3 regions of the Lentzea sp. NPDC102401 genome follow, and region 1 is predicted to be linked to each of the others. Evidence: riboswitches for the same ligand, from Rfam matches in the RefSeq annotation. Region 1 holds a riboswitch; each other region holds the start of a gene.
The links. A riboswitch is a leader RNA that binds a small molecule or an ion and turns the genes downstream of it on or off. The one in region 1 is predicted to bind S-adenosylmethionine.
Positions count from the first base shown of each region.

Region 2: it holds a riboswitch for S-adenosylmethionine, as region 1 does, so the genes downstream of both, ACIRG5_RS16770 (aminotransferase class V-fold PLP-dependent enzyme) here and thrC (threonine synthase) in region 1, are expected to answer to the same signal.
Region 3: it holds a riboswitch for S-adenosylmethionine, as region 1 does, so the genes downstream of both, ACIRG5_RS32465 (methionine ABC transporter ATP-binding protein) here and thrC (threonine synthase) in region 1, are expected to answer to the same signal.

Region 1 is NZ_JBIWKS010000014.1:7,788-11,057, forward strand. It holds gene ACIRG5_RS37575 (hypothetical protein) at 1-765, shown strand, start outside; gene holA (DNA polymerase III subunit delta) at 778-1,755, opposite strand; SAM riboswitch class I at 1,834-1,968, shown strand; gene thrC (threonine synthase) at 1,980-3,236, shown strand.
Region 2 is NZ_JBIWKS010000004.1:359,383-362,652, forward strand. It holds gene ACIRG5_RS16770 (aminotransferase class V-fold PLP-dependent enzyme) at 1-1,308, opposite strand, end outside; SAM riboswitch class IV at 1,346-1,460, opposite strand; gene ACIRG5_RS16775 (potassium/proton antiporter) at 1,534-3,012, opposite strand; gene ACIRG5_RS16780 (M28 family metallopeptidase) at 3,135-3,270, shown strand, end outside.
Region 3 is NZ_JBIWKS010000011.1:28,951-32,220, reverse strand. It holds gene ACIRG5_RS32475 (transglycosylase family protein) at 1-594, shown strand, start outside; gene rsmA (16S rRNA (adenine(1518)-N(6)/adenine(1519)-N(6))-dimethyltransferase RsmA) at 795-1,625, shown strand; SAM riboswitch class I at 1,714-1,807, shown strand; gene ACIRG5_RS32465 (methionine ABC transporter ATP-binding protein) at 2,029-3,027, shown strand; gene ACIRG5_RS32460 (methionine ABC transporter permease) at 3,024-3,270, shown strand, end outside.

The sequences.
Region 1 (3,270 bases):
GACGGCACGCCGGCTGTGTTGCGCACGCTGCACACGGAGTCCATCACGACCATCTACCGGCTGACGGACGCCGCGCGCGAGTACGCACGGCCGTTGGCGCTGGCTCTGCGGTCGGGCGCGGATCATCGGATCGTCGACCTCTGCGCCGGTTCTGGTGGCCCGGTGCCGCTGATCCAGCGCCGGCTGCACGCTTCGGGTGTCCACACCCAAGTCACGCTGACGGACCTGGTGCCGAACGTGCCCGCTTTCGAACGCGTCGCCTCGGCGAACCGGCGGCGGCTGCCGGACCCGTGCTGCTCGGTGGACCACGTGCCGTCGCCGGTCGACGCCACGGACTGCCGGCTGGAAGGGACGCGGACGATCTACGGCGCCTTCCACCACTTCCCGCCCGCGCTGGCCACGCGCATGCTGCAGAACGCCGTCGACACCCGGCAGCCGATGGTCGTCGTGGACACCAAGCGGTCGTGGCTCTACGTGCTGGTCTTCCCGTTCTTCCTCACACTGGCCGTGCTGCTGGCAGCGCCGTTCCAGCGCAATCCCCTGCCGCGCTACGTGCTGCGGCTGGTGCTGACCTACGTCGTGCCGGTGCTGCCGTTCATGATGTTCTGGGACAGCGTCGTGTCGTTCCTGCGCATGTACGGGCGCGCGGAACTGCGGCGGATGGTCGACGGCCTGGACGGCACCGAGTCGTTCGTGTGGACGATCGGCGTCGAACCCGGCTTCACGGGAGCCCAGTACCTGATCGGGATCCCGCGCTCGCAGTGATCTCTCTTGGGATCAACGGCGGCTGTGCGCGGCCACGATCCGAAGCACGGCACGTTCCAGCGCGTAGTCGGCGTCGGCCGCCACGCCCTTCACGTCGGCGTTGAGCCCCGCGACCACCTGCATCGCGTCGGCAAGCCCCGCCTGGTCCCAGCCGCGCGACTGGGCCTGCGCCTTCTTGATCTTCCACGGCGGCATGCCGAGCGGACCGGCCAGGCTGAACGGGTCGGCGCGCCCCACGGCGGTCACCCGCGCGACCGTGCGCACCGCGTCCGCCAGCGCATCCGCGACCAGCACGTGCGGCACGCCGAGCTGCATGGCCCAGCGCAACGCCTCCATGGCGCCGGCCCGATCACCGACGACGGCCTTCTCCGCGACGGCGAACCCCGTCACCTCGGCCTTGCCCTGGTGGTAGCGGCGGATCTCCTCGACCGTCACCTTGCCGTCGGTGTCGGAGACGAGCTGCGACGAGGCCGCGGCGAGCTCGCGCAGGTTCGTGCCCACGGCGTCGATGAGCGTGGCGACGGCCTCCGGGTCGATCTTGCCGCCCGCCCGCCGCACCTCGTTGCGCACGAACGCCTCGCGCTCAGCGGACTTGGTGACCTTGGCGCACTCCGTGACCGCGGCACCGGCCTTCTTCAGCTGCCCGGGCAGGTCCTTGGCCGCCTTGCTGCGACCACCGCCCGTGTGCACGACGACGAGCGTGACCCCGTCCGCAGGCGCTTTGACGTAGGAGAGCACCGTGTCGGCGACCTCCTTGCTGATGTCCTGCCCGTTCTGCAGGACGATCACGCGACCCTCCGCGAACAGCGACGGGCTCACCAGTTCGGCCAGCTCCGGAGCCGTGAGATCAGTCACCTGGACGCGGGTCAGGTCGGCGGTCGAATCGACCTCGCGGGCAGCCTCGAGAGCCGCCCGAACAGCACGTTCGACCAGCAACTCCTCCTCGCCGATGACGAGGTGCAGTGACTCCGGTGCGCTCACGCTCCGCATCTTCCCACGTCCCGAATCGTGGACGTTGGTGGCTGACCACCGGACAGGTGCCGTACGTTGGTAGCCACAACTGAACACCGCTCATCCAGAGGGGCAGAGGGAACGGCCCGACGAAGCCCCGGCAACCGGCGTCACCGCTGTGCGCAGAACTGCGCGTAGAAGACGATCACGGTGCCAATTCCGACCCGTTCGATTTCGCGGGAAAGATGAGGAGATACCTCGCGATGACTGCTGTCTCTGTGCCTACGAGCACCAAGTTCGACCTCGGCCCCGCCCGCGCGCTGCTGTGCCGTGAGTGCGGAAACGAAACCCCTCTCGCTCCTGAGTACGCCTGTCTCGAGTGTTTCGGGCCGCTGGAAGTGGCCTACGACTTCGGGAAGATCCGGCGCGAGGACATCGAGGCCGGCCCCAGGTCGATCTGGCGCTACCGCGGCCTTCTCCCTGTTCCGTCCACTGTGGAACAGCACCCGAACACCGATCCCGGCGGTACCCGCCTGGTCGAGGCGCACAACCTCTCCAAGGCCCTGGGCGTCCGCAAGATCTGGGTGAAGGACGACACCGGCAACCCCACCCACTCCTTCAAGGACCGCGTCGTCGGCGTAGCGCTCGCCGCCGCCCGCGAACTCGGCTTCAAGGTGCTGGCCTGCCCGTCCACCGGCAACCTGGCGAACGCCGTCGCCGCGGCCGCCGCCCGCGCGGGCTGGAAGTCGGTCGTTCTCGTTCCCTCCAATCTCGAGCGCGCCAAGATCCTCATGAGCGCGGTCTACGACGGCGCCCTGATCGCCGTCGACGGCAACTACGACGACGTGAACCGCCTCGCCCAGGAACTCGCCGCGGAGAACGAGGACTGGGCGTTCGTGAACGTCAACGTCCGCCCGTACTACGCGGAGGGCTCGAAGACGCTCGGCTACGAGGTCGCCGAACAGCTCGGCTGGCGCCTGCCCGACCAGATCGTCGTGCCGATCGCGTCCGGCTCGCAGCTCACCAAGGTGGACAAGGCGTTCCGCGAACTCGGCCAGCTCGACCTGGTGGAAGCCACGCCGTACAAGGTGTTCGGCGCGCAGGCCACCGGCTGCTCCCCGATCTCGGCCGCCTTCAAGGCGGGCCACGACGTCATCCGCCCGGTCCGCCCGGACACGATCGCCCGCTCATTGGCGATCGGCGCCCCGGCCGACGGCCCGTACGTGCTCGACGCCGTGCGCCGCACCAACGGCGCCATCGACGACGTCACCGACGAAGAGGTCGTCGAGGGCATCAAGCTACTCGCCCGCACCGAGGGCATCTTCGCCGAGACCGCCGGCGGCGTGACCGTCGCGACGGCGAAGAAGCTGTTCGAGTCGGGCCAGCTCGACCCGGACGCCGAGACCGTGCTGCTGATCACCGGCGACGGCCTCAAGACCCTCGACGCGCTCGGCGACACGATCGGCCCGCGCGCGACGGTCCCGGCGTCCGCCGAAGCCGTCATCAAGGCACTGGGTTAATCACCTCCCTCCGGTTCGGGGGCGCGCCCGCGTC
Region 2 (3,270 bases), on a different contig from region 1:
TCGGTTGTCGTCCTGCGGAACCCAGCGGCCGTCGCGCTGCGCGTAGGTCCACTTCGGACCCTCGGTGACGAGAGTGCGCAGCGCCGCGACCAAACGGTCCACGTGCTCGGGCGTCGTGCCGAGACCGATCGACGCGCGCACGGCACGTTCCTCGTGCGATCCGGCCTGCTTGACCAGACGACCCACGATCACGTGCGCGCAGAACGCTCCGTCGCGCACGCCGATGCCGTACTCGGCGGACAGCGCCGCCGCGAGGAAGCCCGCGTCGAAGCCGGAGATCGTGAAGCTCACGACGCCCACCTTGTCGGCGTCGGTCAGGATCGCGAGCTCGCGGAGGCCGGGGATCGTGCGCAGGCCGTTCTGCAGGCGCGTCAGCAGTTCCTGCTCGTGCGCGACGGTCTGCTCCCAGTGCCGCGACAGGATCTCGCAGGCCGCGGCCAGCGCGTGCACGCCGACGACGTTCGGGCTGCCGGCCTCGTGCCGCTCGGGCACCGCGGACCAGGCCACGCCCAGGCGGTCGCCGTGGTCGGTCACCTTCGACGTGGCACCGCCGCCGACCAGGTACGGCTGGGCCTGCTGCAACCAGTCCGCGCGGCCGACCAGCACACCCGCGCCGAACGGCGCGTAGATCTTGTGGCCGGAGAACGCGATGTAGTCGACGCCCAGCTCACGGGCGTTGATCGGTCGGTGCGGGGCGAGCTGCGCGGCGTCGAGCGCGATCCGCGCGCCGTGCCGGCGGGCGACCTTCGCGAGCTCGGCGACGGGCCACAGCTCCCCCGTGACGTTGGACGCCCCGGTGACGATCACGAGCCGAGGGCCGACCGGGGCGGCGGCCAACGCCCGGTCCAGCGCGACGATCGCAGCGCCGGACGAAGACGGGGCAGGGACTCGCTGAACGTTCGGCCCGCGCCACGGCAGCAGGGCCGCGTGGTGCTCGCTGTCGAACAGGACGACGGCGGTGTTCTTGGGAACGCTGCGCGCCAACAGGTTCAGCGAATCGGTGGTGTTGCGGGTGAAGACGACGGTGTCGGAGGAGTGCGCCCCGACGAACCGGCGGATGCGGTCGCGGGCCTGCTCGTAGACGCGGGTCGAGACCTGCGAGGCGAACCCGGCGCCGCGGTGCACGCTGGCGTACCAGGGCAGTAGTTCGTCGACGGCGTCGCGCACCTCCTGCAGACAGGGCGCCGAGGCCGCGTGGTCGAGGTTGGCGTAGGTGACGCGCTCTCCGGTGACGAGCGGAACCCGCAGTTCAGCGCCAACGACAGCCGGAACGGCGGTGGTGGTTCCAGGGGTGATCGCGAGCGTCATCGAGCTGCCTCCGAGGCCAGGGGCCCCGTCGTGCGAAGGCCCGCGCTTGACCGGCGCCCCACGCGCCGGACCAGGTCCTCACCAAGGGCACCCCACCGCGGTTGGAGGGTTGCCGGCCAGCAAGCTTGGGCTTGACGCTGGCTCTCATGACCTGCCGACGACGTTAGCGGAGGCCGACGCACTCGTCGACACCTGATTCAGATGCTGGGAAGCGTCGGTGACCGACTAATCGCCGGTCTCGCCCTTCCACCGTGCGTAGCGACCGGCGCGGTCGACGGCACGTACGCGCCGCTCAGCGGCATCGCGCGCTTCCTCGGTGGTGACGATGAGCAACTGGTCGTCCGTCTGCAGCCGGGTCGTCGGTTGTGGCGTGAAACTCTTTCCCGAGCGCACCACGAGGCTGACCGTGGCGCCCACGGGCAGCCGCAGTTCGGTCATGTAGACGCCGTGCAGCTTCGACCCGCGCTGGATGTGCACCTGCAGCAGTTCGGCGCCCAGCTCGTCGAGCGGCGAGGAGTCGACCTGGACCTCCTGCGCCTCCCCCATCTTCACCAGTCCGAGGCGCCGGGCGAGGAACGGCAGCGTCGTGCCCTGCACCACCGTCAGCACGATGACCAGCAGGAACACCACGTCGACCAGTTCGCGCGCGCCCTCGACCCCCTGGATCAACGGGATCAGCGCGAACACGATCGGCACCGCGCCGCGCAGCCCCGACCAGGAGAGGAACACCTGTTCCCGCCACGGCACCTTGAACGGCAGCGAGGCGAGGAACACCGACAGCGGCCGGCCCACGAACGTCAGCACCAAGCCCGCGACCAGGGCGGGGAACAGCACGTCGAGCAGCCGCGACGGCGAGGCGTAGAGACCCAGCAGCACGAAGAGCCCGATCTGGGCGAGCCAGCCGAGGCCTTCTGCGAACGAGAGGGTGTCGGCGCGGTGCGGCAGGCGGGCGTTGCCCAGGACCAGCGCGGCGACGTAGGTGGCGAGGAATCCGGACGCGTGCGCGAGGTCGCCGGCCGTGTAGGCCATCACGCACACGGCCACCGTGGCGAGCGGGTACAGACCGGTGGAGGGCAGTGCCGCGCGTCTGAGCCCGGCCCCGCCGAGATACCCCAGCGCGACACCGATGAGCGCGCCCACACCCAGTTCGTAGATCACCAGCAGCGGCGCGGTCCACGAGATCGCGTCCGACGAGGCCAGCAGCACCACGGCGATGTAGACCGGCGCGTCGTTGAGGCCGGACTCCAGTTCGAGCGCACCGGTGAGCCGCGGCCCCACGCCTAACGAGCGCAGGACGCTGAACACGGCGGCCGCGTCGGTGGACGACAGCACCGCGCCCCACAGCAAGGCCATCCGCCAGTCGAGGCCGAGCAGGAAGTGCAGCGCCGTCCCGGTCACCGCCACGCTCACCACAACGGCCACTGTGGACAGTGCGACGCCCAGCCACAGCGAGGACCTCACCGCGTTCCAGCGGGTCGTGATGCCGCCCTCGGTCAGGATCAGCACGAGTGCCGCGATGCCGAGGGACTGGGTGAGGTCGGCGTCGTCGAACTTGATGCCGAACGCGGCCTCGCCGAGCAGCACGCCGATGCCGAGGTACAGCAGGAGTGAGGGCAGCCCGAGCCGGGTCGACACCCGCACCGCGATCACGGAGATCAGCAGTACGGCCGCGCCGATGCCCAGAACGACCGTGACGTCACCCACCTGGACCATTCTGGTTGATCACCATCGATTCCGACGAATCCGACGATCGCCTCTAGCGGGCTCATGCGCGGTGGAGCATGTTGATCTGTGGCTCAATCCCTAACCCTGCACGGAGTTGAACCATGAGGATCCTGATCGCGCTGGCGGCCGCCTTGATGGTGACCGGAGCGACCACAGCGCAAGCGGCCGCCCCTGCGGCTCTGGCGGCACCGAACATCAATGTCGCGAACGTCCAAGCACACCTGAACCAGTTCCAGT
Region 3 (3,270 bases), on a different contig from region 1:
CTGTTGAAGGCCGAGAACCTCAGCCTCGGCCCCGAGGACGCCGTCGCGTCCGGCATGGACGTGAAGCTCGCGACCGGCGCCGAGGTCTACATCTCGCGCACCGGCGTCACGGTCATCAACGTGAACGAGCCCGTCGCGCCGCCGGTCGAGAAGACCAACGACCCGAACATGAACGCGGGCGAGCAGACCGTCACCGACCCCGGCGCGCCGGGCGAGCAGACGTCGACGTACCGCGTGACGGTGAAGAACGGCAAGGAGATCAGCCGCGAGAAGATCGGCGGCAAGGTCACCAAGGAGCCGAAGCCGAAGAAGATCACCGTCGGCACCAAGCCGCTGCCCGACGGTGCTGTCTGGGACCGTCTCGCGCAGTGCGAGGCGGGCGGCAACTGGGCCATCAACACCGGCAACGGGTACTACGGCGGTCTCCAGTTCAACGCGGGCACCTGGGCGGCCAACGGCGGCACCGCGTACGCGCAGCTTCCGCACCAGGCGACGCGCGAGCAGCAGATCGCCATCGCGACCAAGCTCCGCGACCGCGCCGGCGGCACGTACGGCGCGTGGCCGGGCTGCCGCGCCAAGCTCGGCCTGCCGTAAACACGCACAACCCTCTCCGTCCCCCTGACAAGGCCGCCCTGGTTCGCCACGGGCGGCCTTCGTCGTTGCCGAGGCGGGTGAACCCAGGCCGCCGGTCAAGCGGCGATGACCGGCACCGGCTCGGTGCTGCCCATCAGGCCCACGACCGCGGTCCCAGCCCGTCCCTCCACGGGCGAGCCTGCGAGAATGCACCGGTGAGCCTGCTGGGACCTGCCGAAGTTCGTCGTCTGGCTGAAGAGCTGGGCATCCGCCCGACCAAGAAGCTCGGCCAGAACTTCGTGCACGACCCGAACACGGTCCGCAAGATCGTCGCCGCGGCCGGGCTGACGGACGACGACGTGGTCCTGGAGGTCGGCCCCGGCCTCGGCTCCCTGACGCTCGCCCTGCTGCCCGCCGCCAAACAGGTCGTGGCGGTCGAGATCGACCCGCCACTGGCGCAGCGGCTGCCTCAGACGGTCGCCGAGATGGACCCGGACAACGCGGGCAAGCTGCACGTCGTCCTCAAAGACGCCATGAAAGTCACCCAAGAGGACCTGCCGGTCCTACCGACCGCGATCGTCGCGAACCTCCCGTACAACGTCGCGGTCCCCGTGGTGCTGCACCTCCTGGCCGAACTCCCGAGCCTCCAGAAGGGTCTGGTCATGGTCCAGGCCGAGGTGGCCGACCGGATGGCGGCGAAGCCCGGCAACAAGATCTACGGCGTCCCGAGTGTGAAGCTCGCCTGGTACGCGGAGTCCAAGAAGGCCGGCTCCATCGGCAAGAACGTCTTCTGGCCGGCACCCAACGTCGACTCGGGCCTGGTGTGGTTCCAGCGTCACGAAAAGCCGCTGTCCACAGTGGACCGGAAGAAGCTCTTCGCGATCGTCGACGCCGCTTTCGCGCAGCGCCGCAAGACGCTGCGGGCGGCGTTGAAGGGCTGGGCCGGCAACCCGGGAAACATTGACGAACTGCTCGCCGAAGCTGGTGTGGATCCCCAGGTTCGAGGCGAGCAGCTGAGCGTGATCGACTTCATCCGGATCGCCGAGGTCTAGGCCGGGGATCCTTCGGCCAACAGTGTGATCTGTCGAACGAATCGGAATCTGGCTTGCGCAACCGAACGTCCGTCCGGTTGACTGCTACTTGCCATCCGGAGCGACTGAGAGACCTGGCTCTACGACGTCGCAGCAACCACCCGCTGGATGCGGGCAGGTGCTAACGCCAGGACCGATGGAGGAGCACCATGGGTACCGTGCGAATGCTGACGCGCCGTCGAGTCATCGACCAGTGCCGTCGCTCGTCTTCTGCATGTCGTCGCCACCTCGTCTAAGGCGCCTTTTCAGAGTCCTTTGACGCGCACTCAGTCATCGAGTGGCGCACACACCTGAGCAGAAACTTCGACCGCGCACGTCCGTCTCAAACGGACAGTGTGCCGTCGCGCGCAGCCGTGGAGCAGACGTGATCACTGTCGAAAACCTCACCAAGTCCTTCCAGGGCGTCAGTGCCCTCAACGGCGTGACCCTCGACGTCGAGGCCGGAACCGTGCTCGGCGTCGTCGGTCCGAGTGGCGCCGGCAAGTCGACGCTCGCCCGGTGCGTCGCGCTGCTGGAGCGTCCCGACTCGGGTGCGATCCGCGTCGACGGCACTGACATCACCAGCCTCGACGGGTCGGCCCTGCGTGCCGCCCGCCGCCAGATCGGCGTTGTGCCGCAAGGGGATTCGCTCCTCCGTCAGCGCACGGCCGCCGGCAACATCGCCCTGCCGCTGGAGTCCGCGGGCATCCCCGGACCGCAGCGCCGCACCCGTGTGGGCGAGCTGCTGGACCTCGTCGGGCTGACCGACAAGGCCGCCTCCTACCCCGACCAGCTGTCCGGCGGGCAGCGCCAGCGCATCGCCGTGGCGCGCGCCCTCGCCGCCAACCCGTCCGTGCTGCTCGCCGACGAGCCGACCAGCGCTCTGGACCCGGAGACCACCGGTTCCGTGCTGACCGTGCTCGACCGTGCGCGCGCCGAGCTGGGTGTGACCGTTCTCGTCGTCACGCACGACATGGGCGTGGTCCGCAAGATCTGCGATGACGTCGCTGTGCTGGAGCAGGGCCGCGTCGTCGAGCACGGCAAGGTTCTGGACCTGGTCAACGACGTCGCGAGCCGCACGAGCAGTGCGCTGCTGCCCGCCGTCGATCTGAACCCGATCAACGAGAGCAGCTACGACCGCGTCGCGGACGTCGTGCTCGTCGGGTTCGCCGCGGTCGGCGCGTTGCTGCCCGAGGCCGCGCACCGGTTCGGCGTCGAGCTGAACATCGTCGGCGGCGGTCTGACGCGCCTGGGCGAGACCCCGGTCGCGCGCTTCCGGCTCGGCCTGAACGGAGAGCGCTCGGACTCCGCCCTGGAGTGGATCGGCGAGGCCGGCGGCTCGGTGCAGAGGTCCCTGAAGGGCCCCCAGGGAGTAGCTGCGTGAGGTCTGCAACACCCTGGTCCGACGTTTTCTCGTTCCTTCTCGAAGCAACCGGCGAGACGCTGTACATGGTCGGCGTCTCCACCGTCATCGCCACCGTTCTCGGAGTTCCCGTAGGTGTCTGGCTGCAGCTCACCGCCAAGGGCGGGTTGCGGCCGAACACCGCGGTGCACAGGATCCTGAGCTTCGTCACCGACCTGGGCCGCTCGATGCCGTTCATCGTGCTGCTCGTCGCGCTCACGTCGG